Regions from separate parts of the Streptomyces sp. NBC_00223 genome, predicted to be linked through region 2. Evidence: riboswitches for the same ligand, from Rfam matches in the RefSeq annotation. Region 2 holds a riboswitch; the other holds the start of a gene.

Region 1 (15,329 bases), 1.3 Mb from region 2:
CGGTGCCACAGCGGCCGGGGGGCCTCGGCCAGGGCGCGTACCAGCCCGTAGTAGAAGGCGGCGTTGGCCAGGACGTCGGCGACGGTGGGCCCGGCGGGCATCACCCGGTTCTCCACCCGCAGATGGGGGACGCCGTCCACGACCTCGTAGACCGGCCGGTTCCAGCGGTAGATCGTGCCGTTGTGCAGGGTCAGTTCGCGCAGCCGGGGCACTCCCCCGTCGTCCAGCACCCGCAGCGGGTCCTCGTCGTCGCAGATCGGCAGCAGGGAGGGGAAGTAGCGCACGTTCTCCGCGAACAGGTCGGCCGCGGAGTCGACCCAGCGTTCGCCGAACCAGGTCAGCGGCCGTACGCCCTGGGCCCGCAGCTCCTGCGGGCGGGTGTCGGTGGCCTGCTGGAAGAGCACCGGGCGGGTCTCGCGCCACAGCTCCTTGCCGAACAGGAAGGGCGAGTTGGCGCCCACCGCTATCTGCGGGGCCGATATCGCCTGCGCGGCGTTCCACACGGCGGCGAACCGGCCGGGCGTGACCTGGAGGTGCATCTGCGTCGAGGTGCAGGCCGCCTCGGGGGCGATGGACGCCGAGGTGTAGACGAGGTGTTCGACGCCTTTGATGTCAAGGGTGATGTCCTCGCCGCGCATCGCCAGGATGCGGTCGTTGAGGAGCGTGTAGCGGTCGGCGCGCGAGAGGTTCGCGGAGACCAGGTCCTGCACCTCCAGGGTGGGCAGAATTCCCACCATCACGATGTGCGCGCCCACTTCGCCGGCCATCCGGTCGGCGTAGCCGAGGCCGGTCCGCAGTTCCTCGGCCAGCCGGTCGAGCACCCGGCCGGAAAGCGGGTGGGGCGCGATGTTCACTTCAATATTGAACTGAGCGAGCTCCGTCTGGAAATCGCGGCTCGCGATGCGCTCCAGCACCTCTTCGTTCATCATGCGGGGCAACCCGGCGGAATCCGCGAGATTCAATTCGATCTCCAGGCCCATCAGATTGCGCGGCCGGTCGAATCGTCTCTCCGCCAGCAGTCGCTCGAGGCCCAGCAGACACTGCTGGAGCTTGCGCCGGTACCGTCGTCGGTCGGCCAGGTCGAACGCGTTGGCAACGACCTTCTCCCCCATCCAAGCGTCCTTCCTCGCGCGGGCCCCCACGGGAGGATGCCCACCCAAATGATCGATAACGCCCCCTTCGGCCCGGCGCCCACGCTAGGCTTGCCGTATCGGCCGTCCGAAGCACGTTCCCGGAGCATGTTCCCGTGGCACATTCGTCCAGCACATTCGGCCGCCCACGGGCTCCGTCGTAAACAGTTCGTGAATACGACCGGCGAGTTCCGGACGACCGCGGTTGGCCGATATAGCCACCGCAGGCCCGATAACCTGCGGCGATGGGTCACGCCTCCCTGCGGAAGAAGGCGAATTCTCGCCTTGCGCGTAATACTGGCGGCGAGTAGATGAAACACTGAGCGAACACGCGTCGTATAAACTCCGCGCACAAGGCAAGGTATCCGCCGTCGCGGACGTGCCTGAGCAGCAAAACTCCCCGTGCCGACAGGGCCGTCCGCACCCCGCCCCAGCTCCACTGTGCCCGCACCAACGTGTCTCCCAGTGAGAGGCGACATCATGCCGCTGCTTGTCCCCCCAGCACCCGCTCCAGCCCTGTTGAGCGTCCTGGCCGCGCTCAGTTCCCCCACCGCGGTCCTGGAGACCCGGACCCCGGCGCTGCGCACCGCCGAAGGCCCGCTGGACGCCGAACACCCGCTGCCTGTCCATGTGTTCGAACCGGCCGCCGTGCCGGGCGGTCTGCCCCAGGCGCGACTGATCGGCTGGCGGTTCCATATCAGGGCGGGTGCCCGGGTGGCCGCCGCGGGAGAGACCGTGGTCACCGCGGACGGGTGGGTGTTCTCCCGCTTCTCCGAGGGCCCGTACCTGGTGTCGACCGAGCGGGCCCTGCGCCAGGCGGAGGCGCTTCCGGCCACCTACCAGCCGCATCTGCTCTCGGTGCCCGGTCTGTACATGCTGGCCCTGTGGCTGCACTGCCAGCCGCGTGCGGACGCGGCGACCGTGCAGCCCGACCCGGGTGATCTGCTGATCCCGCTGGCCCCCGCGCCGCCCGGTATCACCTCGCACCGGGTGCACCGGCTGGTGGAGCTGGTGCCGGTGCTGCGCGGACGGCTCGCGCCGCCGCCGCTGGCCGGATCGCCCGCCTGACCGGCCCGCGAAACCTCGTTCCCCGGTGCCCCTCGCCCTCAGCGGGCGGGGGGCACCGCCGTACGTCCGGGCGCCGACGGTGACGCCGACCGCCCGGGTGGGTGACGCCGTGTCCCCCGATCCGGACCGCCTGCGGCAAATCCCTGCGGAACCACTCCGGGAGGGCAACACTGGAACCGGCCGCTCCACTCGCCTCTGGCAGCGAAAGAAAGACACCCCTCACCATGTGCAAGCACCACCCGCAGTGCCCTTCCGCAGCGTGTTCGGACCGTGAGGCCGCCTCCACCGTCGCCCACCACCCGGAGCAGGGCTGGAGCCTGCTGTGCAACGGGGTGCTGCTCTTCGAGGACACGGGAGAGTTGCTGCCCGACGGCCGGATCATCGCCCCGCACCGCCCGCTGGGCAGCGAGCAGGTCACCACCGCGGCCTGAGCGCGGACGACCGCCCGGCCCGGGCGAAGCTCTGGGGGCGGAACGGGCCCGCTAGGGGCGCGAGGAACTGCGCGAGCAACCCCCCACCGGCCGGTGGCCGGAAAACCACCCGAAGGGGCAGCCCCCTGGGGCTGGACACCCGGCCGCAGCCAGTGGCGGGCTGAGCGCGCAGTTCCTCGCGCCCCCAAAGACAGGGGCTGCCCCCTGAGGCCGAGTGCCGGCAACTGGCCGGCGGCGGGCTGAGCGCGCAGTTCCTCGCGCCCCCAAAGACAGGGGCTGCCCCCAAGGCAGATGTCCGGCCACCGGCCGGTGGGCGGCTGAGCGCGCAGTTCCTCGCGCCCCCACGGCGGGCTCAGTGCTCGTAGGCGTCCAGCGGCGGGCAGGAGCAGACGAGGTTGCGGTCACCGAAGGCCCCGTCGATGCGGCGCACCGGCGGCCAGTACTTGTCGGCCGCGGTCACCCCGGCCGGGAAGACCGCGTCCTCGCGGCTGTAGGGGTGCTGCCAGTCGCCGCCCAGCGCCGCCGCGGTGTGCGGGGCGTTGCGCAGCGGGTTGTCGTCCGCGGGCCACTCGCCCGAGCCGACCCGGTCGACCTCGGCGCGGATCGCGATCATCGCCTCGCAGAAACGGTCCAGCTCGGCGAGGTCCTCGCTCTCGGTCGGCTCGATCATCAGGGTGCCGGCCACCGGGAAGGACATGGTCGGCGCGTGGAAGCCGTAGTCGATCAGCCGCTTGGCGATGTCGTCCACGCTGACGCCGGTCTCCTTGGTCAGCGGCCGCAGGTCGATGATGCACTCGTGCGCGACCAGCCCCGCGGGGCCGGTGTAGAGCACCGGGTAGTGCGGCTCCAGCCGCTTGGCGACGTAGTTGGCGCCGAGCACGGCCACCTGGGTGGCCTGCTTGAGCCCTTCGGCACCCATCAGCCGTACGTATGTCCAGGAGATCGGCAGGATGCCCGCCGAGCCCCAGGGCGCCGCCGAGACAGGTCCGACACCGGTCGCCGGGCCCGCGGTGGGCTGGAGCGGGTGGTTGGGCAGATACGGCGCCAGGTGCGCGCGTACGGCGACCGGGCCGACACCGGGACCGCCGCCGCCGTGCGGGATGCAGAAGGTCTTGTGCAGGTTCAGGTGCGAGACGTCCGCGCCGAACCGGCCGGGCCGCGCGAGGCCGACCAGCGCGTTGAGGTTGGCGCCGTCCACGTAGACCTGGCCGCCCGCTTCGTGCACGGCCGCGCAGATGTCGGTGATGTTGTCCTCGAACACGCCGTGCGTGGAGGGGTAGGTGACCATCAGGACGGCCAGGTCGTCGCGGTGCCGGTCGATCTTGGCGTGCAGGTCGTCGACGTCCACGTCGCCGTCCTCGCGGGTCTTGACCACCACGACCTTCATGCCCGCCATGACGGCGCTGGCCGCGTTGGTGCCGTGCGCGGAGGACGGGATCAGGCAGACCGTACGGCCGGTGTCGCCGTTGGCCCGGTGGTAGGCGCGGACCGCCAGCAGCCCGGCCAGCTCGCCCTGGGAGCCGGCGTTGGGCTGGAGGCTGACCTTGTCGTAGCCGGTCAGCTCGGCGAGCTGGTCCTCCAGGCCGTGGATCAGGGCCAGATAGCCCTCGGCCTGCTCGGCGGGCGCGAAGGGGTGCAGCGCGCCGAACTCGGGCCAGGTCACCGGCTCCATCTCGGTGGTCGCGTTGAGCTTCATCGTGCAGGAGCCGAGCGGGATCATGCCGCGGTCCAGCGCGTAGTCGCGGTCGGCGAGCCGCCGCAGGTAGCGCAGCATCGCGGTCTCGCTGCGGTGCTGGTGGAAGACCGGGTGGGTCAGATACGGCTCGGTGCGCAGCAGGGCGGCGGGCAGCGCGTCCTCGGTGGCCGCGTCCAGCGCGTCGATGTCCGCCCGCGCGCCGAAGGCGGCGAGCACGGCGGTCAGCTGCTCCCGGCCGGTGGTCTCGTCGCAGGCGATGCCCACGTGGTCGGCGTCGGTCAGCCGCAGGTTGACGCCCGCCTCGCGGGCGGCTGCCACGACCTCGGCGGCGCGGCCGGGCACCCGGGCGGTCAGCGTGTCGAAGAACTCCCCGTGCGTGATCTCCACCCCGGCCGCGCGCAGCCCGGCGGCCAGCACCGCGGCGTAGCGGTGGGTGCGGCGGGCGATGCCCGCGAGCCCGTCGGGGCCGTGGTAGACCGCGTACATCCCCGCCATCACGGCGAGCAGGACCTGCGCGGTGCAGATGTTGCTGGTGGCCTTCTCCCGGCGGATGTGCTGCTCACGGGTCTGCAGGGCCAGCCGGTACGCCTTGTCGCCGTCGGCGTCGACCGAGACGCCGACCAGCCGCCCGGGCAGATTGCGGGCGTAGGAGTCGCGTACGGCCATGTATCCGGCGTGCGGGCCGCCGAAGCCCATCGGCACGCCGAACCGCTGGGTGGTGCCGACCGCGATGTCCGCGCCCAGGGCGCCGGGCGAGGTGAGCAGGGTGAGCGCCAGCAGGTCGGCGGCCACGGTGACGACCGCGCCGAGTTCGTGCGCCCGCTCGACGACCGGCCGCAGGTCCCGTACGGCCCCGGAGGCGCCCGGGTACTGGAGCAGCACGCCGAAGATCCCGCGCTCGGCGACCTCGGCGGGGATGCCGTCGCTGAGATCGGCGACGACGACCTCGACACCGGTCGGCTCGGCGCGGGTGCCGATGACGGCGAGGGTCTGCGGGAAGATGTCGGCGTCGACCAGGAAGACGCCGTCCTTGACCTTGCCGACGCGGCGGGACAGCGCCATCGCCTCGGCGGCCGCGGTGCTCTCGTCCAGCAGGGAGGCGCCGGAGGTGGGCAGCCCGGTGAGGTCGGCGACGACGGTCTGGAAGTTGAGCAGCGCCTCCAGGCGGCCCTGGGAGATCTCCGGCTGGTACGGGGTGTAGGCCGTGTACCAGGCCGGGTTCTCCATCACGTTGCGCAGGATGACCGGCGGGGTGAAGGTGCCGTGGTAGCCGAGGCCGATCATCGGGGCCAGCACCTGGTTGCGGTCGGCCAGCGCGCGCAGCTCGGCGAGCACGTCGGCCTCGGTGCGGGCGGCGGGCAGCCGCAGCGCCTCGGCGCTCCTGATGGTGTCGGGCACGGCCGCGTCGGTCAGCTCGTCGAGGGAGCCGTAGCCGACCTGGGCGAGCATCTTCGCCCGCGCCTCGGCGTCGGGGCCGATGTGGCGGCGGGCGAAGGGCACGCCGGCTTCGAGCTCGGCGAGGGAAATGCGGCGATCAGTCATCTGCGGAGGCCTCCTGGTCTGACGACCTTCGGGGGTGCCGCGGCGCGGGCACCCTTACGGCCTCCCCCTCTGTCATCAGAACCTGAGAGCTTCACCGCCCCCGGCGGGGAGCGGCTTTCACCGTCGGTGAGGACACGTCCCGGTCGCGGCGCTTCCGGGGCAGGCCCTGCTTTCCAGAGTGACCTCACCCGTGCGGTACGGATGCCTGAGAGATTCCGGGGAGGGATTGCTCCTTCGGCGCCTCCCTCAACGCCTCTCACGGCGCGTTCTCGGAGGACTCTCCCGCATGGGGTCGACAGCCGCTTCCCAGCTTACCAGCGCGCCTGTCGCGCGTTCCCGGCGCGCCGGTTCGGGTCGACACCGCCCCTGATGTGCCTTTTGGTGGTAAGCAGCAGCTGTTGTCGTTGGTTGGAGGGACCGTGCAGACCGACATCGATCCGCGCAGCCTGATCGGCCGCCGGGCCCTGGACCGTGACGGTACGAGGATCGGCACGGTGGACGAGGTGTACCTGGACGACGCGACCGGCGCCCCCGAGTGGGCGGCGGTGCGCACGGGGCTGTTCACCCGGGACGCGTTCGTACCGCTGGAGCCGAGCGAACTGGTGGGCGACGAGCTGCGGGTGCCGTACGAGAAGGCGCTGATCAGGGACGCGCCGGACTTCGGGGTGGGGCGGCATCTGTCGCCCGAGCAGGAGTTGCAGCTCTACCACCACTACGGCATGGACGTGCCCAGGTCGGACGCCGAGTCGCTGCCGCCGTCGGGCAGGGACTTCGGCGAGCTGGCGGGCGGGGACTGACCGCCGCTCGCCGGGACCGATGGGCCGCCCTCCGGTTCCGCCGGAGCCGTGCCCGAGCCCCCGGCCGCAGGTCCGGCGGCTTCGGGGCCCTCCGCCGGGGCCATGAGCGGCAGCGGATCGCTGTGCGCCAGCGCGGGGTCGTCCGTCGCGAAGGTGCGGACGCGACCGGGCACGGTGTCGGTGGGCACCTCGAAGCGGACCGTGACCCGCCCCACCCCGCTGCCCTGGACCCACCCGGCGCCGTACTCCGTATGGGTGATGTCCTGGCCGGGGAGCCAGCGCCCGGCCCGCTCGGCCCGCTCGGAGACCGGGGGCGGGCTGACCGGCAGTTCCTCGGGCCGCTCGGCGCCCTCCCCGGGCTCTCCCGCGCTCTGGGCGAAAAGGTCCTCCTGGGTGAAGTCCGCGAGCCCGGCGACGCCGACCCCGAGCAGCCGTACGCCGCCGGTCGTGTCGACGGACTCGGCGAGCCTGCGGGCGGTCTCGCGGACCACGGCGGGGTCGTCGGTGGGGGCCCGCAGCGTCTCGGAGCGGGTGAGGGTCGAGAAGTCGTATCTGCGCACCTTGACCACCACGGTCCGCCCGGAGCGGCCGGCCCCGCGCAGCCGCTGCGCGCAGCGCTCGGCGAGCCGGTCGATCTCGTAGCGGACATGGGCGCGGTCGGTGAGGTCGCTGTCGAAGGTGTCCTCGACGGAGATGGACTTCACGTCCCGGTCGGCGACCACCGGCCGGTTGTCGAGGCCGGCCGCCATCGCGTACAGGGAGGCGCCGTGGGCCTTGCCCAGCAGCCGGACCAGCTCGGGCTCCCCCGCCTGCGCGATCTCGGCGACGGTGGCGATACCGGCCCTGCGCAGATGGTCGGCGGTCGCCGGGCCGACACCCCACAGGGCGCGGACCGGCAGCGGGTCGAGTAAAGCGCGCTCGGTGCCGGGCTCGATCACCACCAGGCCGTCGGGCTTGGCCTTCTCCGAGGCGAGTTTGGCCAGCAGCTTGGAGGCCGCGAGGCCGACGGAGGCGGTGAGCCCGGTGGCGGCCCTGATGTCGGCGCGCAGCCGCTCGGCGACGGCGGGCGGGTCGGCGCCGCGCCCGCCGGCCTCCAGGTCGACGAACGCCTCGTCCACGCTCAGCGGCTCCACCAGCGGCGACAGCCGGCCGAGCAGACCCATCACGATCTCGCTGACCTGCCGGTAGATGCCGAAGCGCGGGATCAGATAGGCGGCGTTGGGGCTGAGCCTGCGGGCATGGGCCATGGCCATCGCGGAGTGGACGCCGTGCACGCGTGCCTCATAGGACGCGGTCGACACGACGCCGCGGGGCCCGAGGCCGCCGACCACCACCGGCTTGCCCCGCAGGCTCGGCTTGGACGCCTGCTCGACCGCGGCGAAGAACGCGTCCATGTCCAGATGCAGGATCGTCGGCGTACTTCTCACACCATCGATCGTGCCGCACGGCACCGACAATCACCGTACACGTGTACGGAGTGGCGACCTGGAGGGTCAGACCGCCCGGTTGCGCCGCCGGGCCAGCTCGTCGGCCGGGTTGTGGCCCACCAGGGTCTCCCCGGTGTCGACCCGCTCGCCGTGCATCTCGGACAGGGCGCTCTCCACGTCCCGCCAGACCACGCCCACCGCGATGCCGAAGATGCCCTGCCCGCCCTGGAGCAGGTCGACCACCTCGTCGGGCGAGGTGCACTCGTAGACGGTGGCGCCGTCGCTCATCAGCGTCATCCGGGCCAGCTCGGCCGGGCCCACGGACCGCAGGTGCTGTACGGCCGTCCGGATGTTCTGGAGGGACACGCCGGTGTCCAGCAGCCGCTTGACGATCTTCAGCACGACGACGTCGGGGAAGCTGTAGAGCCGCTGGGTGCCCGAGCCGTACGCGGGCCGCACGCTCGGCTCGACCAGGCCGGTACGGGCCCAGTAGTCGAGCTGGCGGTAGGTGATGCCGGTCGCCGCGCAGGCCGCCGGCCCGCGGTATCCGACCTGCTCGGCCGACGGATCGGCGACGGGCGCGGCCGCCGCCTCGGCGGCGGTGCGGGCCAGGGTCCCCTGGGTCGGATACGGGCCGCCGGTCGCCAAACCGTCGCCGGTGCTTCTCACGCAGCCCTCCGTCCCTTCACATCCGGTGGCCGTGTGCACGTGCCACCGGACTTTCCCTCCCGACGGTAGGCAGTCGTCAGGGGTGCGTCAACGATCGCCACACTCGGCACGCCGAGTGAAATTCACCCCAGGAGTGGTTTCATCTGACCGCAGCCCGGGAACGGCACTTCGAATGGTCTCAACTGAGCAACCTTGCTCCCCGCATCAGGCCGCGCAAGGCCCTCGGCCGACCGCCGCCGAGCGGCTCTCCGATCGGCCGAACGGGTTACTGGTTGCTGGTGCCGAAGTCCTCCGGAGAGATCTGGTCGAGGAATTCGCGGAACTTCTCGACCTCGTCCTCCTGCTCGTCCGGGATCGCGATCCCCGCGTCGTCCAGCACACCGTCGCTGCCGTAGATCGGCGTTCCGGTGCGCAGCGCCAGCGCTATGGCGTCGGACGGGCGGGCACTGACCTCGACCCCACTGGCGAAGACCAGCTCCGCGTAGAAGACGCCGTCGCGCAGATCGGTGATCCGCACCTCGGTGAGGGTCTGCCCCACCGCTTCGAGCACGTCCTTGAAGAGGTCATGAGTCAGCGGTCGCGCAGGCGTCATGCCCTGCTGCGCGAAGGCGATGGCCGTGGCCTCTCCCGGCCCGATCCAGATGGGCAGGTACCGGTCGCCTCCCACTTCACGCAGGAGCACGATCGGTTGGTTGGAGGGCATTTCGACCCGGACACCCACAACGTCGAGCTCGTTCACACAGCAACCCTAGGCCGTGCCCGCCGGGTTTGGGTAGTCGGGCACTCCCCGGCCCGGCCCGCCGGCCCCGCCGGACCCGGCGATTTCCCCGTCAGCGCAGGCGAAGCCGCAGTGCGGACCGCATCAGCGCGGCATGCAGCCGAACGGAGAGCGAGGCCAGTTCCCTGGCGGTGACCTCGGCGTGGGTACGGGTCTGGGGGTTGCGGTGCCTGCGCAGCGGCGCCACCACCTGCTCCACCAGGCCCGCCTCCCGCTCGGCCGCGGCCTTCACGGCCCGCAGATGGCGCGGTTCGAGGCCGAACCGGCCCAGGTCCACGATCAGCCGCGCGATGGTCAGCGTCTCGGCGTCGAAGCCGCCGTCCCGGCCCGCCTCGACCAGGCCGTACGACTCCCACTCCGCCAGAGCGGCGCTGTCGGCCCCGGTGGCGGCCAGCAGCTCCTCCCGGCCGATCCGGACCTCCGCGGGCGCCTCGGGCTCCTCGGAGCCGTCCAGGGGCTCTCTGGCCTCCGCGGGCCCTGGCAGCGCGACCTGCTCACCGCGGTCCAGGGCGTCCAGGTGCTCCCTGATCACCCGCAGCGGCAGATAGTGGTCGCGCTGCACCCGCAGCACGTACGCCAGCCGCTCCACGTCCTTGGCGCCGAACTTGCGGTAGCCCGAAGGAGTGCGCTGCGGGTCCACCAGCCCCTCCGCCTCCAGGAAGCGGATCTTGGAGATGGTGACCTCGGGGAACTCGTCCTGGAGCCTGCCCAGCACCGCGCCGATGCTGAGCAGGGCGCCGTCGTCGTCGACAGCGGCGGCAACGGTGGCGGTGCCGTCCCCGGCACCGCCTGACGTTCTCGGCATGAACACCTTCCCTGGGGTCCCCGCGAAGGGGGGTCAGACCCCCCGCAGGCTCGCGTAGAAGACCAACCGGTACTTGCCGATCTGCACCTCGTCGCCGTTGGACAGCCGCACGGCGTCGATCCGCTCCCGGTTGACGTAGGTGCCGTTGAGGCTGCCGACGTCGGAGACGGTGAAGCCGCCGTCCTGGCCGCGCCGGAACTCCACATGGCGGCGGGAGACGGTCACGTCGTCCAGGAAGATGTCGCTCTGCGGGTGACGCCCGGCCGTGGTCAGCTCACCGTCCAGCAGGAAGCGGCTGCCGGAGTTCGGACCCCGGCGCACCACCAGCAGCGCGGAGCCGATCGGCAGCGCGTCCACGGCGGCCTGGGCCTCCTGGGACAGCGACGGCATCTGCGTCTGGCCGGTGGCCTCCGCGTCGTACGCCTCCAGGCCGGAGATCGAGATCGTCGAGGTGGTCTCGGACGGGCGCTCGAAGGCCCCACCCGCTCCGGCGCCCCGCAGCGGCGCGCCGCAGTTGTTGCAGAAACGGCTCGCCGCCGCGTTGGTGTGACCGCACCTGCTGCATACCGGCAAGTCGGACCCTCCACCCGTGGTCGGGGTCGCTGATTCCCCGAAACCTATGCGGGCGGCCGAAGCGGGGTCAACAGACGCCACGCCGGGCGTGCCGGAGTTGCCGCCGGCGGGGCCCTGCGGATCGGCCCTGAACAGCGGGCGGTCCGCGCTCTGCTCCTCCTCCGGTGCGTTCCGGGGCGCGCGATGGCGCGCCGTGGCCGGGTCACCCGACTGACGCGCGCTCTTGCCGAACAACTTCCCAAACAACTTCACGGGCGATTCCCCTTGAAAGAAGCAGACCCGCCCGTGGGGCAGGACGAACTCTCGCTACACACAGTTTCCACTACACGACACCCCACTGATGCCCGACCCCCCGCCTCACTGGGATGACCGAGCGTAGTCAGGCTGCTTCGGCGGCCGCAAGGCGTCCACGACGATCTTCTGCGACCTGACGACATCCGCCGTGGCCTGCTCCTTCTGCAGCGTCTGCACCACCCCGCCGGGGATGTTGAGCGCCGGTTCCAGATCGGGCGGATTGCCGATGACCTTGAACTCGTACGGCTGCGACACATGGTGCCCGTCGATCAGCACGCCGTCCGTACCCTCCGTGAAATACGTGTCCGCGGCCACCCGGACGTCATTGATCTGGATCGCCTCGGCGCCGGCCGCCCTCAGCTCCTGGAGGGTATCGAGGAGTGAGTCGGCCTCGACACCACCGTGCGGGTCCTTGATCGTCAAAGTGATGCCGGGACCCTCCGCGGGCACCGTACCGGCCAGCACACCCAGCTCCTGGGCCTTCTGCCGGGTCTGTTTGAGCGCCTCGGCGGCCTGGTCGGAACTGGTCTCCAGCTGCGAGCGCTGGTTCTCCAGGCCGCGTTTCTCGTCCTGGAGGCGCTGGCCCCGGTTGTCCAGCTCCGTGAGGATACGGACCAGGTCCTCCTGGCGGGCGCCGCGCAGGGCGCCGCCGTTGTCGCTGGTGGACCTCACCTGGATGGCCAGGCCGAGGCCCAGCACGAACAGCAGCAGCGCCACGATCAGCTGGGCCCTGGACAGCCGCGGCGGCCAGAGCCCAGCCAGCAGCCGCTGCCGCCCGGTGAGCGGCGCCTCGGCGTCCCGCGGAGCCCCGGTGTCCTCGGTGGGCGGGCCGGCCGCGGAGGCGTCCTCGCGGTCCCGCCCTCCGTGCTCCGCCGGGTGCTCCCGCTCCGGGCGGTTCTCGTGCTCGTCGCTCATACGGTCGTCACGCCCGGAAGACATGCCGGCGGATGGCGGCGGCGTTGGAGAAGATCCGGATGCCCAGGACGACGACCACACCGGTCGACAGCTGCGCGCCCACACCGAGCTTGTCGCCGAGGAAGACGATGAGCGCCGCCACGACCACGTTGGACAGGAAGGAGACCACGAAGACCTTGTCGTCGAAGATCCCGTCGAGCATGGCCCGCAGGCCGCCGAAGACGGCGTCGAGCGCGGCGACCACGGCGATCGGCAGGTAGGGCTCGACTCCGGAGGGCACCACGGGGCGCACCACGAGTCCGACCACGACCCCCACGACGAGGCCCAGTACGGCGATCACTTCTCATCCCTTCCCGTTCCCGGAGCTGTCCGCCTTGTCCCTGGCGGCGCCCGGCTTCTCCCCTGCGGTGTCCGGCTTGGCGTACCGCACGATCAGGCTGGGCGCGGCGGAGAGCTCGACCTCGTCCTGGACGCTGACGCTCGCCCGGATCCCGTAGTTCTCCCGCAGAACGCGCAGATACTGGCCGTCCGCGCTGTTCTGGAATGCCGTGCTCAACCGCTTCCCGTCCCCGATCGCCAGCACCGTGTACGGCGGTGCCAGCGGTTTGTTGTCGACCAGTATGGCGTCACCGGCGGCCCGGATCGCCGAGAGTTCGGTCAACCGCTCCCCGTTGACACTGATCGCCTCCGCGCCGCAGGCCCACAGGCCGTTCACCACGCGCTGCATGTCACGGTCGCGGACCCGGCCGGTGTCCGAGAAGCCGCTGCTCGACCGGGGGCCGCTGGAGCCGCCCTGGCTGGCTTCCCTGGCGTCGTCCACGACCAGCTTGACCCCGGGCCCGTGGACGGGGGTGGCGGCGGCCAGCAGCTCCAGCAGTCCGTTGCCGTCGCCGCCGTGCTGGCGCAGCGCGGCCCGCTGAGCGGCGGAGACGGTCTCGCGCAGCGAGTCGACGCTCTTCTGCAGCGCGTCCGCGTCCTTGGTCTCGCTCTGGACCCGGTCGATGAGCTTCTGCCGCTCCTTGGCCGCGGTGGGCGCCGACGCCTTCGTCTGGGCGGCGCCCACCGTCACCACTATCGCGGCCAGGACCAGGCCGGCCGCCAGCCCCAGCTTGCCGCTGAGCGCCTTCGGCAGCCGGGACGTGCCGACCTCACCGCGGCGGGCGGCGGCCTCCGCGTAGCCCTCGTCCAGGCTGTGTTCCATGACGTTGGTGAGCAGCGACATCGAGGCGTCGGGACGCCGCGGAGCAGCCCCGGTGACGGGACTGCTCCGATCGGGTCGCTGCGGCATGCCGCACATCGTCGCACGTCGGGGCCGTCACACTCGAATGGCCCCCTCGTGGCGCGCCGTTCGGCCGTACGTTCAGCGTCCGGCGCTCTCCACCACCTCTGACCAGTCGTCCAGCAGTGCCTGCGCGGAGGCGTCGTCCGGCCCCTCCGCCCACAGGTGGGTGACGGCCTCGGCCGGGTCGGGCAGGACCATCACCCAGCGCCCGTCGGCCTCCACGACCCGCACGCCGTCCGTGGTGTCCACCGAGCGGTCCCCGGCCTCCTCGACCACCCGGCGCATCACGGAGCCCTTCACCGCCCACGGCGTCGGCACGTCCCGCTTGAGGACGTGCGCCCGCGGAATGCGGGCGTCGATCTGGCTGAGAGTGAGCTGTGTCCTGGCCACCAGGCCGATCAGCCGTACGAACGCCGCCGATCCGTCGAACACGCTGCTGAACTCGGGCACGATGAAGCCGCCGCGCCCGTCGCCGCCGAAGATCGTGCCCTCGTCCCGGCCCACCCGGGTCAGGTCGTCGGGCGAGGTCGTCGTCCAGGTGACCTGGGTGCCGTGGTACGCGGCCACCTGCTCACCGATCCGGGTCGTGGTCACCGGCAGCGCCACCCGCCCGCTGCGGCGCTCGGCCGCGACCAGGTCGAGCAGCACCAGCAGCGCCCGGTCGTCCTCGACGATCCGGCCCCGCTCGTCCACCAGCGACATCCGCTCGCCGACCGGGTCGAACCGCACACCGAACGCGGCCCGCGCGGACGAGACGATCTCCCCGAGCCGTACGAGTCCGGCCCGGCGGCTCTCCTCCGTCTCCGTGGGGCGGGCCTCGTCGAGGCCGGGGTTGATGGTGAGCGCGTCCACGCCGAGCCGGCCGAGCAGGCTGGGCAGCACCAGGCCCGCGCTGCCGTTCGCCGCGTCCACGACCACCTTCAGACCGGACTCGGCGATCCCGGAGATGTCCACGGCCCGCAGCAGCGCGCCCGTGTAGGAGTCGAAGACGGTGGCCGGGAATCGCAGGTCGCCGATCTCACCGGGGAACGCCCGGCGGAACTCCTGGCGGGCGAAGACCCGGTCCAGCTTGCGCTGGGCGGCACCCGACAGATCGGCGCCGCGCTCGTCGAAGAACATGATGTCGAGCGAGTCCGGGCGGCCGGGAGATGTCCGGATCATGATGCCGCCCGCACTCCCCCGCGCGGTCTGCTGCCGCGCGACGGGCATCGGTACGTTCTCCAGGTCCCGCACGTCGATCGCGCTGGTCTGGAGCGCGGAGATCACCGCGCGTTTGAGCGCGCGGGCGCCGCGGGAGTGGTCGCGGGCGGTGGTGACCGTCGCGCCCTTCTTGAGCGTGGTGGCATACGCGCCCGCCAGCCTTACGGCCAGCTCCGGGGTGATCTCCACGTTCAGAATTCCGCTGACGCCACGGGCGCCGAACAGATGTGCCTGCCCGCGGGACTCCCAGATGACCGAGGTGTTGACGAACGCGCCGGCCTCGACCGTCTTGAACGGATACACCCGGACGGTGCCCGCGATGATCGATTCCTCACCGATCAGGCACTCGTCGCCGATGATCGCGCCTTCGTCGATCCGTGCGGCCCGCATGACATCGGTGTTCTTGCCGATCACACAGCCGCGGAGATTGGTCTGCGGACCGATGTATACATTGTCGGCGATCACGGCCTTGTGCAGAAAAGCCCCGGACTTGACGACCACATTGGAGCCGATGACCGTGTGCTCACGGATTTCGGCGCCGGCCTCGACCTTCGCGTAGTCACCGATGAAGAGCGGACCGCGCAGGATGGCGTCGGGGTGGACCTCGGCGCCTTCGGCGACCCAGACTCCGGGCGAGATCTCAAATCCGTCGATGTCGACGTCGACCTTGCCTTCGAGCACATCGGCCTGGGCCTTCACATAGCTCTCGTGCGTGCCGACGT
Region 2 (15,329 bases):
GGGGGACTTGTCCTTGTACGGACCCTGGTACTTGTCGCCGCCCTCGAGGTACGCCTTGAAGTACGTCGGGCCGTTGGCCATGACCTCGGGCGCGAAGTTGCTGCGCTCGATCGCGTACTTGACGTCCTTGGAGGTGACGGCGGTGCCGTCCTGGTACTTCACCCCGGTGCGCAGGTGGTACGTCCAGGTCTTGGCGTCGGCGCTCGCCGTGCCCAGCCCGGTGGCCAGGTCGGGGACGAGCGTCAGGCCGTCCTTGCCCGCGGCGGGCTTGAACGTGAGGAGGGAGCGCCCGTAGAGCCGGGAGAAGTTCTGCACCCAGCCGTAGTAGGTGTTGCCCGGGTCGAGGGAGTCCGGCACGTCGGAGTCCGCGAGGGTGACCGTGCCGCCCTTCTTGCCGGACTGGTTCACGATCGACGTGAGCGCGGCGTCCCGGGCGGCGGCCGTGCCGCCCTTCGAGGTGGATTTGGAGTCGGAACTGGACTTGCCGCCGGAACCGCCACAGGCGGACACACCGAGCGCCATCGCGGTGGCCAGCGCCAGCGCCGCTGTCGCCTTTCTGCTGTTCATACCGGGTTATGCCCCTCATTCGTTGGGTTGCGTGGGTTGGCAACACTTTTGCCGTACGGCACGCGGGATGCCGCGCCCGCTGGAGCTCGAAGTGCCCGCGGATTCACTTACCGCGAGGGTCCAGCGCATCGCGCAGGCCGTCTCCGAGCAGATTGAAGGCCAGCACCGTGATGAAGATCGCCAGTCCGGGGACGAACATGTACTGCGGATCGGACTGGTAGACGTCTACCGCGCTGGTCAGCATGCCGCCCCAGGACGATTGCGGGGGGGCGATGCCGACTCCGAGGAAGCTGAGCGCCGCCTCGAAGAGGATGTTGGTCGGGATCAGCAGCGTCGAGTAGACGAGGATCGGCGCGACCAGGTTGGGCAGGAGTTCCTTGAAGAGGATGAACGGACCGCGGGCGCCCATGCTGCGGGCCGCCTCGACGAACTCGCGCTCCCGCAGGGTGAGGGTCTGGCCTCGGACGATCCGGCCCATGTAGGGCCAGTTGAAGAAGCCGATGACAAAGATCAGTACACAGATCCGCAGCGGAAGTCCGTTGAGGCCGAAGGCCCCGTCCTGGAGGGACGCGGAGATCGAGATGGCGAAGAGCAGCAGCGGGAAGGCGAGGAAGGTGTCCATCAGCCGGCTGATGACACTGTCCACCCAGCCGCCGTAGTAGCCCGCGATGACACCGAGCACGGTGCCGATCACGTTGGAGAGCACGGTGGCGCCGGTCGCCACCAGCAGCGAGATCCAGGAGCCCTCGATGATCCGGGCCAGGATGTCGCGGCCGAACTTCGGGTCGACACCGAGCAGATGATGCCAGCTCATGCCGCCCCAGCCGCCCTTGGGCGCCAGGAGTTCGGGGTCGACCAGGTCCTGGTGGAAGGCGTTCGGGTCCAGGCCGAAGACGGCCTCGATCGGCTTGGCCAGGATCGCCAGCAGTACGAGCAGGATGACCACGACGCCGCCGGCCATGGCCGCCTTGTCGCGTTTCAGCCGTATCCACGCGATCCGGCTGAGGGAGCGGCCCTCAATCGTCTTGCGGTCCGCCCCTTCGAGAACAGCCTCCGGTGATGACCCGGCCTGCCCAGGGGTGGTCTCTATCGGTGCGGTCATGGCTGACCCCTCTCGCCGGCGGGTAGCCGGCGCACGCCCGCCGCTGTAGCGGCTTAAATCGTTGATCATGCGATGTTGAGAAACGACTGCGACCGTTGGTGCGGTCGATAACGCTGGTTCACTTGTTACTAGCAGTGTTCATGCCGCAGGTTCTCTGCGGGTGGATTCTTGTGCCCGTCGGCGATCACCCGCCAGCCCTGATCGAGAAGGGATGCGCAACTGTGATGTGGTGATTCTTCGACCGTTACCAATGCTTAGAGCGGGGTACGGTCTGGTTGTGAACAAGCGGCTGCGCGCGGTGTGCGACCTGATGATGCCTCAGTCCCGGGAGATGGCGGGGCTCCACGAGTACGACGGACGGGTCCAGGATCTCTCCCCGGAGGGCATACGACGGTCACTGTCCGCACTCGACCGCGCCCGCCACCGGGCCGGTCCGCTCGACAGCCGGCACGACGAGACGCACCTGTCGATCTTCGAAGAATCCCTCCGGGTCCAGTACGGCGATCTCGAACTGCACCGGCGTGATCCGTACCCGCATCTGTCCAATCTCGAACTCGCCTGTTACGACCGGGAGTACGCCCCGCGCGAGGAACGCGCCGAGGCCCGCCGCAGGCACCTCGCGCAGTGGCCCGACGCCGTGGACGGCTCGCTCGCCGCGCTCGACCAGGTCAGCGCGCCGGTGGCCGAGGCGCTGCTCGGCGCGGTCCGCGGGCTCGCCGCCGACCTCGACCCCGACGCGGGCGCCGAGGAGACCGCCGCGCTCCGGGCGCACGCCCGGCTCCTGGCACGGGTCGAGGACGCCGCCGAGCACGGCGATCCCGACCCGCGGCTGGGCGGTGAGGCGCTGGCCGCGCTCATGGGCGCCCAGGAGGGCCTACGGGTCGATCTGGGCGCGCTGGCGGACGACGCGGAGCGCGAGCGCGCCCGGCTCACCGATCTGCTCACCGGCTCCTGCCGCGCGCTCGACCCGAGCCGCAGGGTGGACGAGCTGATCCCCGAACTGCTCGCCGACCATCCGGACGCGGACGGCGTCATCCCCGAGGCCGCCCGGCTCACCGAGGAGGTGATCGCCTTCACCCGCGAGCGCGGGCTCGCCCCCTGGGTGGACGGCGAGTGCCTGGTGGGCCCGGCCCCGCCGTCGCGCCGCTGGGCGATGGCGATGATGACCTGGGCCGCGCCGGGCGAGGCCGAGGCGCCGTCCTGGTACCACGTCACCCCGCCCGAGCCGGACTGGCCGGCCGAGGAGCGCGAGGAGTGGCTGACGGTGTTCAGCCGTACGAGCCTGCCGTCGATCACCGTGCACGAGGTCGCCCCCGGCCACTTCGCGCACGGCCGCGCGCTGCGCCGGGTGGAGAGCCCGGTCCGCCGGGCGCTGCACGGCCTGTCCTTCACGGAGGGCTGGGCGCACTACGTGGAGGAGGTCTGCCTCGAAGAGGGCTTCCGGGCCCATGACCCGCGGTTCGCGATCGGGGTCGCGCTGGAGGCGCTGGTCCGGGTCACCCGGCTGACCTGCGCGATCGGGCTGCACACGGGAGCGATGGACCTGGACGACGCCACCCGGCTCTTCATGCGCGACGCCCATCTGGCCCGCGCGGGCGCCGCGTCGGAGGCCCGCAGGGGCACTTTCGACGCGGGGTACGGGCGTTACACGTGGGGCAAGCTCGAAATCATGCGGCTGCGCGACCGCGCCCGCCGCACCGACCCGGCCTTCTCCCTCGCCGCCTTCCACACGTCCCTGCTGGCCCTGGGCAGCCCCCCGCTGGGCCTCCTCCCCGCCGCCCTGACGCCCTTGACGCCGAATCAGCCCGCCCGCAAGCACCCCAGCCCGCCCGACGCTTGAGGGCGGAACAAGCCCGCGCGGCGACTGAGCGCAGAAGCAGCCCGCCCGGCGTTTGAGGGCAGAACAAGCCCGCGCGGCGACTGAGCGCAGAAGCAGCCCGCCCGGCGTTTGAGGGCAGAACAAGCCCGCGCGGCGTTTGAGCGCAAAAGCAGCCCGCCCGGCGTTTGAGGGCAGTAGAAGCCCGTCCGGCGTTTGAGGACAAGCCCGCGCGGCGACTGAGCGCCCTACCGGGCGGGCCCCCAGGCGGCGCCGCCCCCGTACGCCTCACGGTCGAAGAACGGCTGCCCGTTCGCCCGCATCCACATGGCAACGGGGTCGTACCCGTCGGCCATCGCCACGGTCGAGACGGCAAGTCCGTCCGGCACCCCACCCACCGCCTGCTGCATCATCAACCGCACGGACTCCACCGCCTGCGGCACCCCCTCGTACAGCTCGACCCCCACCGCCAAGTACGGCTCCCCCAGCACCGGTTGCACCCACGCCCGCCGCAACGACCGCACCGCCGGGGTGCGGTGGGCCGCCTGCGCGAGCAACGCGTAGAACTGCGGTACCTGCAACGACGGTTCGCCGATCTGCAACGGCCCCGCGGGCAGCACTTCCAGCCCGACGGCGATCCGTCTCAGATCCGGCCAGGGAATGCCGACGCCGCCGCCGGCCGCGTGCGGATTGAGCCACAGCCCGGAGCGGTCCGGGTAGAGGGTGAGCGCGATGTCCCGCCCGGAGACCACCTCGTGGTCCCGGGTCCAGCCGCTCGCGGCCAGTTCGCGCGGCGAGGTGAAGCAGGGCGCGTACCCGTGGCCGCCGACCTCCATCGTGCCGTACTGCGCGTCGGGCGACCCGGACGCGCCCTGCCACAGCAGCATCCACACCTCGCCCTCGGCGAGGGAGGCGAGCAGGTTCTCGTATGCGTCGAACCGGCCGGGCGCCACCTGGAGCAGCATCTGCTCCACCTGGCCGGCCGGCGCCGCACCGCCTTGCGCGCCCGCGATCACGTGGGACCGCCCCTTTCCCCTCGTCGGTATTCGCACGACATCAAATCAGGTCGAGTGTTCCCGATGGAACGTCGACCGACTCAAGCGGCATCGCCTATACACCGCGTATACGACCGGTATACGCAACCGGCCCGAATCGCCCGATCCCTGTCCGCGGCCGGAAATACGGCCCCGCCCGTCCCGTACGAAACGTCAACCCCGTGCGGGGCATTCAGTCCCGCGCGAAGCGATCAGTCCCGCACCGCGCATTCAGTCGCGTGCGAAAAACGGCTGCACGGTCTCCAGCATCCAGTCGCCCACCGGGTCCTGTGCCACGTCGAGCAGGATCAGATGGACCGGCCAGGCCGTCGGCACCTCGCCCAGCGCCCGGCCGAGCGCGTCCATCGCGGCCGTCCGGTCCTCCTCCTGCCAGCGGTCAAGCTCCACGCCGACGAAGAGCGCGGGCGGCTGCTCCTCGACCGCGGCCAGCGCGCGCCGCGCGGTCAGCACGACCGGGGTGACCGCGAACTCGCCCGCCGCTGCGGCCAGGAAGTCCACCGGTTCGGTGTCGGGCTCGGGCTCCCACAGCAGCACCCTGGCGCCGATGGCCGGCTGGTCCGCGCCGCGCCCGGTCCGGCACAGGTCGGCGACCGCGGCCGGCGGCAGCGGCACCCCGACGGCGCCGCCCGGGTTGACCGCGATACCGATCCCCGTCGGCAGCCCGCGGGCGAACTCGTGGACCGGCGCGACCGTGCACGCCATCCCGTCGGCGGCCCGCCGGAACTGCTGCTCGGAGCTGAAGACGGGCACATAGGGAGCACCGTCCAGCTCGACGGTCGGCAGGTCGAAGCCGGGTCCGTCCGCCGGGCCGCCGTTCGGCAGCGGCACCCACACCCGGGAGCGGCCGAGCACCTCGATCAGCCGGGGCGTGGCCGCCGGGTTGCCGAGGCTCGCGGTGAGCACTTCCTCCAGCTCATTGGCCGGCCAGATGTACGGTGCCGGATTCTCCATGTCCACCCTTGTCCGCCCGTGTGCCGCCGTGCCCGGCGCCGTCCTGCTGCCGGGCAAACCCTAGCGGCTGGCGGCCCCGTACCGGTGGGTCACCGGGGGTGACGCTCCCCGCCGGGCCGGACGTCGTGCAATGATGAGCGGCACAACATGCATACCGGCCGTTGGAGGCCGCGCGGGAGAGCCCCGATCCCGGTCACCCGGGGGCGGGCGCCGAAGGAGCAAGTCCTCCCTTGAATCTCTCAGGCACAGATACCGCGCGGACGAGGCAGATCTGAAAAGCGGAGGAGCCGCAAGCTCCTTCCACCCAAGGTGCAAACCGTGCCCTCGCCGGGTTCACGGTGAACCTCTCAGGTTCCGATGACAGATGGGGAGGCCGGGGTCACCACCCTGACCTCGTGCCCGTCGTCCGTTCCGACCTGGGAGCCCGTAACCGATGAGCGATTCCCGCCGTACCGCCCTCGACGCGCTGCACCGCGCGCTGGGCGCGACCATGACCGACTTCGCGGGCTGGGACATGCCGCTGCGCTACGCGAGCGAGCGCGAGGAGCACCTGGCCGTACGCACCCGGGCCGGTCTCTTCGACCTCTCGCACATGGGCGAGATCACCGTGACCGGCCCGCAGGCCGGCGAGGCGCTGGACTACGCGCTGGTCGGCCATCTGTCCGCGCTGGCGGTGGGCCGGGCCCGCTACACGATGATCTGCGGGCCCGACGGCGGCATCCTGGACGATCTGATCGTCTACCGGCTCGCCGACCAGGAGTTCATGATCGTCGCGAACGCCTCCAACGCGCAGACCGTGCTGGACGCGGTCACCGCGCGCGCGGCGGAGTTCGACGCGGCCGTGCGCGACGACCGGGACGCGTACGCGCTGCTGGCGATCCAGGGCCCGGAGTCCTCGGGCATCCTCGGCTCGCTGACCGACGCCGACCTGGCCGGCCTCAAGTACTACGCCGGGCTGCCGGGCACGGTCGCCGGGGTGAGCGCGCTGATCGCCCGTACCGGATACACCGGCGAGGACGGCTTCGAGCTGTTCGTGGCGCCGGGCGACGCCGAGCGGGTGTGGCAGGCGCTCACCGAGGCGGGCGCGGCGGCCGGGCTCGTCCCGTGCGGGCTGTCCTGCCGGGACACCCTGCGGCTGGAGGCCGGGATGCCGCTGTACGGGCATGAGCTGACCGCCGCGGTGACGCCTTTCGACGCCGGGCTCGGCCGGGTGGTGAAGTTCGACAAGGCGGGGGACTTCGTGGGGCGCGAGGCGCTGGAGGCCGCCGCGGCCAAGGCCGCCGCGCACCCGCCGCGCAAGCTGGTCGGGCTGGTCGCCGAGGGCCGCCGGGTGCCGCGGGCTGGCTACCCGGTCACCGCCGCCTCGGGCGAGGTCGTGGGCGAGGTCACCTCGGGGGCGCCCTCCCCCACGCTGGGCGTACCGATCGCGATGGCCTACGTGGACGCGGAGCACGCGGCGCCGGGCACCGCGGGGGTGGCGGTCGACATCCGGGGAGCGCGCGAGGCGTACTCCGTGGTGGCGCTGCCGTTCTACAAGCGCGAGCGCTGAGCCCGCGCTCCCGCGTACGCCGCGGCGCGCACGTCCCGCCGGTCCCTTCCGTCTCCGTCACCGCCGCCTCACCTCTGTCCTCGGCGTTCCGCGCTCTTTCGCGGCGCGCGCGAGCACACCTCACCATCCAGGAGAATTCCGTCATGAGCATCAACCCTGAGCAGCTGCGCTACAGCAAGGAGCACGAGTGGCTCTCCGCCCCCGAGGAGGGGGCCGCCACCGTGGGCATCACCTCGCACGCCGCCGACGCGCTCGGCGACGTCGTCTTCGTCCAGCTCCCCGAGGTCGGGGCGACGGTCACCGCGGGTGAGACCTGTGGCGAGCTGGAGTCCACCAAGTCCGTCAGCGACCTGTACTCGCCGGTCTCCGGTGAGGTCACCGAGATCAACCAGGATGTCGTGGACAACCCGGCTCTGGTCAACTCCGCGCCTTTCGAGGGCGGTTGGCTGTTCAAGGTGAAGCTGTCCGACGAAGCGGCGGAGCTGCTGTCCGCCGCCGAGTACGACGCCTTCATCGAGGGCTGATCCCCGGCGGGCCGCGTCCGCGTCCGTCGCGGGCCGGGTCCGCGCGCCACCCCCAGATCTCGTTCCCGACCAGGAAGATCACATGTCGCTCCTGAACCAGTCCCTGCACGAGTTCGACCCCGACGTCGCCGCCGCCGTCGACGCCGAGCTGCACCGCCAGCAGTCCACCCTTGAGATGATCGCCTCGGAGAACTTCGCTCCGGTGGCGGTGCTCGAGGCGCAGGGCTCGGTGCTGACCAACAAGTACGCCGAGGGCTACCCCGGCCGCCGCTACTACGGCGGCTGCGAGCACGTCGACGTGATCGAGCAGCTGGCCATCGACCGGGTCAAGGCGCTGTTCGGCGCCGAGGCCGCGAACGTGCAGCCGCACTCGGGCGCGCAGGCGAACGCGGCCGCGATGTTCGCCCTGATCAAGCCCGGCGACACCATCCTGGGCCTGGATCTGGCGCACGGCGGTCATCTGACCCACGGTATGAAGATCAACTTCTCCGGCAAGCTGTACGACGTCGCCGCCTACCACGTCGACGCGCAGACCGGCCTGGTCGACATGGCCGAGGTCGAGCGGCTGGCCAAGGAGCACCGCCCGCAGCTGATCGTGGCCGGCTGGTCGGCGTACCCGAGGCAGCTGGACTTCGCCGAGTTCCGGCGGATCGCCGACGAGGTCGGCGCCTATCTGATGGTCGACATGGCCCACTTCGCGGGCCTGGTCGCGGCCGGGCTGCACCCCTCGCCCGTGCCGTTCGCCGACGTGGTCACCACCACGACCCACAAGACCCTCGGCGGCCCGCGCGGCGGCGTGATCCTCTCCAGGGCCGAGCTGGCCAAGAAGATCAACTCCGCGGTCTTCCCCGGTCAGCAGGGCGGCCCGCTGGAGCACGTCATCGCCGGAAAGGCCGTCGCGTTCAAGGCCGCGGCGACGGACGAGTTCAAGGACCGCCAGTCACGTACGCTGGAGGGCGCCAAGCTCCTCGCGGCGCGGCTCTCCCAGCCGGACGTGGCCGGGACGGGCGTCTCCGTACTGTCGGGCGGCACGGACGTCCACCTCGTCCTGGTCGACCTGCGCGACTCCGCGCTCGACGGGCAGCAGGCCGAGGACCGGCTGCACGAGGTCGGCATCACGGTCAACCGCAACGCCGTCCCGAACGACCCGCGTCCCCCGATGGTCACCTCGGGTCTGCGGATCGGCACACCGGCGCTGGCCACCCGCGGCTTCGGGGCCGAGGACTTCCGCGAGGTCGCCGACGTCATCGCGGAGGCGCTGAAGCCTTCGTACGACGCCGACGCCCTCAGGACCAGGGTCTCCGCCCTGGCCGCCAAGCACCCGCTCTACCCCGGCCTGTAGGCCCCTTTCCCCGGGTGGGGCCGCCGCGAACCGGCGGTCCCGCCCGCACCCCGGCGGACACTGGCGTCCGCGCAACCGAGGAGTACGCAACCGTGGCGATTTCGGTCTTCGACCTTTTCTCGATCGGCATCGGCCCGTCCAGCTCGCACACGGTGGGCCCGATGCGGGCCGCCGGGATCTTCGCCCACCGGCTGAAGAACGAGGGCCTGCTGGCGCACACCACGTCCGTACGCGCCGAGCTCTTCGGCTCGCTCGGCGCCACCGGGCGCGGCCACGGCACGCCCAAGGCCGTCCTGCTCGGTCTGTCCGGCCACTCCCCCCGTACGGTCGACGTCTCGACCGCCGACGACGAGGTGGCCGCGATCCACGCGTCGCGGCGGATCAGTCTGCTCGGGGCCCACGAGATCGACTTCGACCCCGCCACGCATCTGATCCTCCACCGCCGCCGCTCGCTGCCCTACCACGCCAACGGCATGACGCTCTTCGCCTACGACGAACTGGGCGCGCCGCTGCTGGAGAAGACGTACTACTCGGTCGGCGGCGGCTTCGTCGTCGACGAGGATGCTGTGGGCGAGGACCGGATCAAGCCGGACGACACGGCGCTGCGGCATCCGTTCCGCACCGGCGACGAGCTGCTGCGGCTGTCCCGCGAGACCGGTCTGTCCATCTCCGCGCTGATGCTGGAGAACGAGCTGGCCTGGCGCAGCGAGGCCGAGATCCGCACCGGGCTGCTGGAGATCTGGGACGTGATGCGGGAGTGCGTACGGCTCGGCATGTCCCGTGAGGGCATCCTGCCCGGCGGGCTCAAGGTCCGCCGCCGCGCCGCCCAGTCCGCCCGCCAGCTGCGCGCCGAGGGCGAGCCCGCCGCGCGCGCGATGGAGTGGATCACGCTCTACGCCATGGCCGTCAACGAGGAGAACGCGGCCGGCGGGCGGGTCGTGACCGCCCCCACGAACGGGGCCGCGGGCATCATCCCGGCGGTCCTGCACTACTACCTCAACTTCGTCGCCTCCCCCACGGCCACCGAGGCCGAGCGCGCGGACGACGTCGTACGCTTCCTGCTCGCCGCGGGCGCGATCGGGCTGCTCTTCAAGGAGAACGCCTCCATCTCCGGCGCCGAGGTCGGCTGCCAGGGCGAGGTGGGCTCGGCCTGCTCGATGGCCGCGGGCGGGCTCGCGGAGATCCTCGGCGGCAGCCCCGAACAGGTCGAGAACGCGGCCGAGATCGGCATGGAGCACAACCTCGGCCTGACCTGCGACCCGATCGGCGGCCTCGTCCAGATCCCCTGCATCGAGCGCAACGGCATGGCGGCGGTCAAGGCGGTCACCGCCGCCCGTATGGCCATGCGCGGCGACGGCCGCCACCACGTCTCGCTGGACAAGGTCATCAAGACGATGAAGGAGACGGGGGCGGACATGAAGGTCAAGTACAAGGAAACAGCCCGCGGCGGCCTCGCGGTGAACGTCATCGAGTGCTAGTACTCCCGCTGTAGATCGTGATCTTCACGCTTGAGTGGCTTGTTGCCGGTAATGGCTGGCCTGTGATCGGGCCTGGTGTCGGCGCCGCCAGTCGGACCAGCCGAGCCGGTGGGCGGCATCGTGGACGGGGCTGACGATGAGGGTGATGAACAGGCGCTGGATCTCGTTGCAGGTCAGGGGGATCAGTTCGTCGCGTCCCGGCCGGTGGGCATGCTCCTCTGCGCGTACCACGGCGAGGAAGGCGTGCGCGAGCATGGCCAGGGTGACCCAGCGGGACCAGGAGGGGTAGCGGCGGACTTGGTGCTCGTCGAGTCCGGCCAGGCCCTTACCGGACTGGAAGAACTCCTCTACCCGCCACCTTGATCCGGCGACTCGGACCAGCGTGGTTGTCGGCACGGGTGTGGGCGAGTAGCAGCGGTAGCAGGCGAGTTCGCCGGTGCTGCGGTTACGGCGGATCAGCAGTTGATGGCTCCCAGGGCGGGAGTCGCGGAGGTCGATGACGGCCCAGTCGTAGAAGCGGTGGCCCTTGGCCCCGGCCCCTGCGGACAGCTTCTGCTGGGCACCATCGTGGCCAGGGTGTCCGCGCGGAACTTCCCTGCACCAGTGGTGACTTCGTGGGAACATGCCACCGCCAGGACGTAGCCGGTAGCGCGTTCCTCCAGAGCGGTTCGCAGTTTCGGGTTGCCACCGTAGACCTCGTCACCCGCCACCCATGCAGCCCGGTGGCCGGCGTCCAGGAACCGGGCGACCATGCGGGCGGCCAGTTCGGGCTTGGTGACGAAGGCGGTTTCCTCGGGAATGCCTGCGGCACGGCAGCGGTCGGGGTCGGAGGTCCAGGAGCGCGGGACGTGGAGTTCCCGGTCCACTGCCGCGTGGCCACGCTGACCTGCGTAGACCATGTAGACGGCGACTTGGGAGTTTTCGATCCGGCCGGCGGTGCCGGTGTACTGGCGCTGGACCCCGACCGTGGCGGTGCCCTTCTTCACGTCGCCGGTCTCGTCGACGACCAGCACCGCGGCATCGTCGTGGAGGTGCTCCACGACGTATTCGCGCACGTCGTCGCGGACGGCGTCGGCGTCCCAAGAGGCCCGACAAAGGAGGTGCTGCATGCCGTGCGGGCTGGCCTCCCCGGCCCACTCTGCGATCGTCCAACAGTTCTTGCGCGGAAGGTCCGACAGCAGGCCCAGCACCAGCCGGCCTGCCCTCAGCCGGGGCTCAACCCGGCTGAACCGGCCTGCAATACGGCCCATGGCCACCTCGAACGCCTCCCGCCAACGCCCGGGATCTATGCTGTGGCCTGCGGCCACCGTCTCTTCGTCAGTCCACACAACTCACGATGATCAACGGTGGCCGCACCGTTCCCCGACCGGGCCTCACCCGTAAGATCACGATTTGCGGGCAGCATGCTGCCCGGCCCAGCCGGTAGCCGTCACCACCTGGCGTGCGATGTCCGCAACTGACCGACCGTCAGTTACCACCCGCACGGCTTGCGCGGAGACCCGCTGGTCCAGGATCCGCGCCGTGCGGACACTGCCTTCCAACTCCCGCTCAAGCTCCGAGCCGAGCTCTCGGCCTACCAGGCGCTCGCGGGCGGTGGCGTCCAACGCGGTGAGCAGGACCCGTACGATCCGCACCCCGGGGCCCATGGCACGCTCGAACATCCCCGTCGCCTCGGGCAGCACGCTCGCAGTGTTCGTATAGATCAGCCGGCGGTAACCGCGCCGTGTGAAGTTCGCCCACACGGCCGTCAGGTTGCTCTCGGTTATCACCGACCGGTCAGGGTCCCCCTCCGGCGCCGGATGGACCTGCCCCATGAAGTCGCCCTCGATGACGGCGTGCGAGACAGCTGCGGCGCGGAGCTGAGCCGAAACCTCCCACCCGACCGACGTCTTGCCGACACCGGCCCGTCCCCCGATGAGCAGTACTTCCGCGTGATCCATGGGATCAGAGTGCCAGCCCGCGAGCGCCTCACGCGATCCGATATCGCTCCGTCCCCGCGACTGCACACCCATCCCCAGCAAGATCACGATCTACAGCGGGAGTACTAGCCGATAAGCCGCTCGGCGCGCGCCAGATCCGCGGGAGTGTCTACGGCCACCCCGTCGTCCAGGACAGGCACCATCCGCACGGCGTGGCCGTGTTCGACGAAGCGCAGCATCTCCACTCCCTCGGCACGCTCCAGGGGCCCCTGCTGGAGCTGCCGGAAGTGCTGGAGCGCCTCGCCGGTGAAGCCGTAGAGGCCCAGTTGGCGCAGGTACTTCGGCCGGTCGCCCCTGGGGTATGGGATGGGCTGGCGCGAGAACATGAGGGCCTCGCTGCGGGCCGTGACGACGACCTTGACGACGTTGTGGTCCAGGACGGCGCCGACGTCGACCAGCTCGGTGTAGGCGTTCACGGCGCAGGTGCCGGGCGGAGTGAATTCCAGGGCCTCGGAGACGTCGTTGATGGCGGTCGGCGAGATGAACGGCTCGTCGCCCTGGACGTTGATGTATCCGTCGGCCGGCAGGCGTTCGGCGACCTCCGCGACGCGGTCGGTGCCGGTGAGGTGCTCCCCGGTACGGATGCTGTCGATGCCGAGTTCGCGGCACGCTGCTTCAATGCGTTCGTCGTCCGTCGCGACGATGGCTCCGTCGAGGCGTTTCGCCTCCAGGCAGCGCTGGTGGACGTGCCAGAGCAGCGGCATGCCGCCGAGGAGGGCCAGCGGTTTGCCGGGGAAGCGGGAGGCACCCCAGCGGCAGGGTATGACGGCGATGTGCCGGCGCCGTTCGGCGTCGATCGGTCGGGCTGTGGTGGCGGCCACGGCGTCCTCCTGGTTGTCGGGTTCGGGGGCTTCAGGTGAGCTGGGCGAGCTTGGCGCGGACGGTGGGTGAGGCGGTGGTCGCGAACGGCCGCCACTGGTAGCCGTCGACCTCCTCCTCCTGCAGCGTCACCGCGTGATCGGCCCCGAGGTGGAAGGCCCAGCGGAAGTCCACGTGGTGGTGAGCCGGCTCGTTCTTCGACAGGTTCGCGTCGATCGCGTGCACGTCGATGTCGAGGGGGATGTCCTCGTGGCCGGCGAGGGGGACGACGGCGCTGGGCGGGATGCCGGCCTCCTCGTGCAGTTCGCGCAGGGCGGCGTCGCGCAGGTGCTGGTCGGACGGTTCGTTGTGCCCGCCGGGCGCCAGCAGTTTCCTGGACGCCTTGTGCAGGATGTGGAGCACGTGCCGTTCATCGTTGATGAGGATGGCGCTGCAGGTCACGTGGGCGGGGAAGGTCTTGCGGCTGGTGGGATCGGCCGCGCCGGCGAGCGCGGCGAACAGCATCGCCAGGGAGCCGCGCTCGTCCGGGTGGCGGGCGAGGTACGCCTCGGTGACTGCGCGGATGTGTTCGGTGGAGGGTGGCAAACGAGGTCACCTTTCGAAGTGGCGGAGCCAGGTTCTGGCGATGGTGTCGCGGTCGGCCGCCGGCATCTCGTGCAGTCCGGGCTGGAGTCGCGCGTGGCTGAGTGCGGCGGTGGCGGCGAGTATCTCGGCCTGTACGAGGTGGATGTAGGTGCCGACGGCGGCGCCGTGCACGAAGTTGACGGCACCCCCGTCGGCGAGGACGTAGAAGTAGTGGCCAGTGACCTCGTATCGAGTCAACTGGGGTCCGACGGGTCTGCGTTCGTAGAGGTCATCAAGGCTGCTGAGTTCGAGTTCGTCCTCGGAGGAGGTCACCGATCCGAGGTACGCGCCGTTGCGCAGGGCGGCGAAATCCTCGTGCCGGAGGGCGAGATTGCCAGTGGCGCAGAGGACGAGTTCCGCGTCGTGGACGGCCTCGGTGGTGGACGCGCTGGTGCGGAAGCCGAGGGCGTGCGCCTGTACCCGCTTGACCGCGTCGTTGTCGTACACGGTGACGCGCAGGTCCTGGGCGCGCAGGGTCTGCGCAATGGAGCGGCCGATCTTGCCGAAGCCGATGACGCAGGCGCTGCGGCTCGTGAGGATGTCCCCGCGGGCGCGGACGAGGGCGTCGGTGGAGAACACGATGGACCGGCCGACGAGGTGGTCCTCGCAGTCCTTGAGCGGTGAGCGGGCCACGGACACGACCGGGCACGGCAGCGAGCCGAGAGCCGCGTACCGCTGGTGTCCGTTCTCGGTGTCCTCGACCACGCCGAGGATGCGGCCGGAGAACTTGTTCACGAGGGTGTGGAGGCTGGCCGCGAAGTAGCCACCGATGTCGGCCAGGACGACGTCCTGGCCGCCGGCCGTGTCCTCCAGGTAGTGCAGGGCCTGGGTCTCGTCGGTGAACCGCTCCCGGCTCAGGTCGTGGACCGGCAGGGTGCGGCGGACGGTGTCGAGGGTCGCCTGGTGGATCGACCGGGGCTTGGGGAGGACGGCGCCGATCGTGGACACCGCCGTCATGGCGCGCAAGAACGCGGGGCGTTCCGGGAGCAGGTGGGTGATGACCAGCGTTGTGATCGCCTGCCCGGCGGGGAACTGCGCGGTGATCCTCCGAAAGAAGGCGTCCAGCCGTGCTCGCTCGGGGGTTTCCATGAGCATTCCTCTCGGATTCCGAGGCGTAGGGCTACGCGGCCCGGCTGTAGTCCGGCACCGGGGCGGCCAGAGCCTGCATGTGCGCGCGCAGTCCGCTGTGGAGGTCGACGCGCGGCTGCCAGCCGAGGACCTCTCCCGCGCGGCCGGAGTCGGCACGCGTGAGCAGGACGTCCCCGTTGCGCACGTGGTCCTGGTGGAGCTGGATCTCGCGGCCGGTAAGGCTGTTGGCGATGTCGATCACGTCCAGCAGCGACGCGTTCGAGCCGCCGCCGACGTTGATGGGGCCGTGAGCGTTCGGAACGACGCCGGCGGCGATCGTGGCGGCGACTACGTCGCCGATGTAGGTGAAGTCGCGGCGCTGGTGGCCGTCTCCGTACAGGCGCAGGGGCTGTCCGGTCAGAGCGGCGTACAGGGCGCGGTGGGTGAACATGTCG

Evidence for each region. A riboswitch is a leader RNA that binds a small molecule or an ion and turns the genes downstream of it on or off. The one in region 2 is predicted to bind glycine.
Region 1: linked by a shared signal. The riboswitch ahead of gcvP (aminomethyl-transferring glycine dehydrogenase) and the one ahead of gcvT (glycine cleavage system aminomethyltransferase GcvT) in region 2 are both predicted to bind glycine.

The regions. Positions count from the first base shown of each region.
Region 1 covers NZ_CP108109.1:7,472,460-7,487,788, reverse strand. Annotated here, with positions in the region: gene OHA30_RS31875 (glutamate--cysteine ligase) at 1-1,112, opposite strand, end outside; gene OHA30_RS31870 (hypothetical protein) at 1,611-2,198, shown strand; gene OHA30_RS31865 (DUF5999 family protein) at 2,423-2,629, shown strand; gene gcvP (aminomethyl-transferring glycine dehydrogenase) at 2,982-5,867, opposite strand; glycine riboswitch at 6,051-6,162, opposite strand; gene OHA30_RS31855 (PRC-barrel domain-containing protein) at 6,287-6,664, shown strand; gene OHA30_RS31850 (DNA polymerase IV) at 6,580-8,091, opposite strand; gene OHA30_RS31845 (MerR family transcriptional regulator) at 8,158-8,760, opposite strand; gene OHA30_RS31840 (bifunctional nuclease family protein) at 9,026-9,499, opposite strand; gene ftsR (transcriptional regulator FtsR) at 9,591-10,343, opposite strand; gene OHA30_RS31830 (FHA domain-containing protein) at 10,377-10,916, opposite strand; gene OHA30_RS31825 (DUF881 domain-containing protein) at 11,274-12,125, opposite strand; gene OHA30_RS31820 (small basic family protein) at 12,133-12,465, opposite strand; gene OHA30_RS31815 (DUF881 domain-containing protein) at 12,469-13,422, opposite strand; gene OHA30_RS31810 (mannose-1-phosphate guanyltransferase) at 13,486-15,329, opposite strand, start outside.
Region 2 covers NZ_CP108109.1:6,148,961-6,164,289, reverse strand. Annotated here, with positions in the region: gene OHA30_RS26375 (ABC transporter substrate-binding protein) at 1-567, opposite strand, end outside; gene OHA30_RS26370 (ABC transporter permease) at 671-1,669, opposite strand; gene OHA30_RS26365 (DUF885 family protein) at 1,947-3,509, shown strand; gene OHA30_RS26360 (enhanced serine sensitivity protein SseB C-terminal domain-containing protein) at 3,734-4,501, opposite strand; gene OHA30_RS26355 (enhanced serine sensitivity protein SseB) at 4,751-5,491, opposite strand; glycine riboswitch at 5,655-5,756, shown strand; glycine riboswitch at 5,758-5,862, shown strand; gene gcvT (glycine cleavage system aminomethyltransferase GcvT) at 5,925-7,040, shown strand; gene gcvH (glycine cleavage system protein GcvH) at 7,184-7,564, shown strand; gene glyA (serine hydroxymethyltransferase) at 7,647-8,906, shown strand; gene OHA30_RS26335 (L-serine ammonia-lyase) at 8,999-10,384, shown strand; partial or broken gene OHA30_RS26330 (IS701 family transposase) at 10,409-11,634, opposite strand; gene OHA30_RS26325 (hypothetical protein) at 11,770-12,324, opposite strand; gene OHA30_RS26320 (3-deoxy-manno-octulosonate cytidylyltransferase) at 12,429-13,184, opposite strand; gene OHA30_RS26315 (NUDIX hydrolase) at 13,216-13,767, opposite strand; gene OHA30_RS26310 (adenosylhomocysteinase) at 13,774-14,895, opposite strand; gene OHA30_RS26305 (NAD-dependent epimerase/dehydratase family protein) at 14,927-15,329, opposite strand, start outside.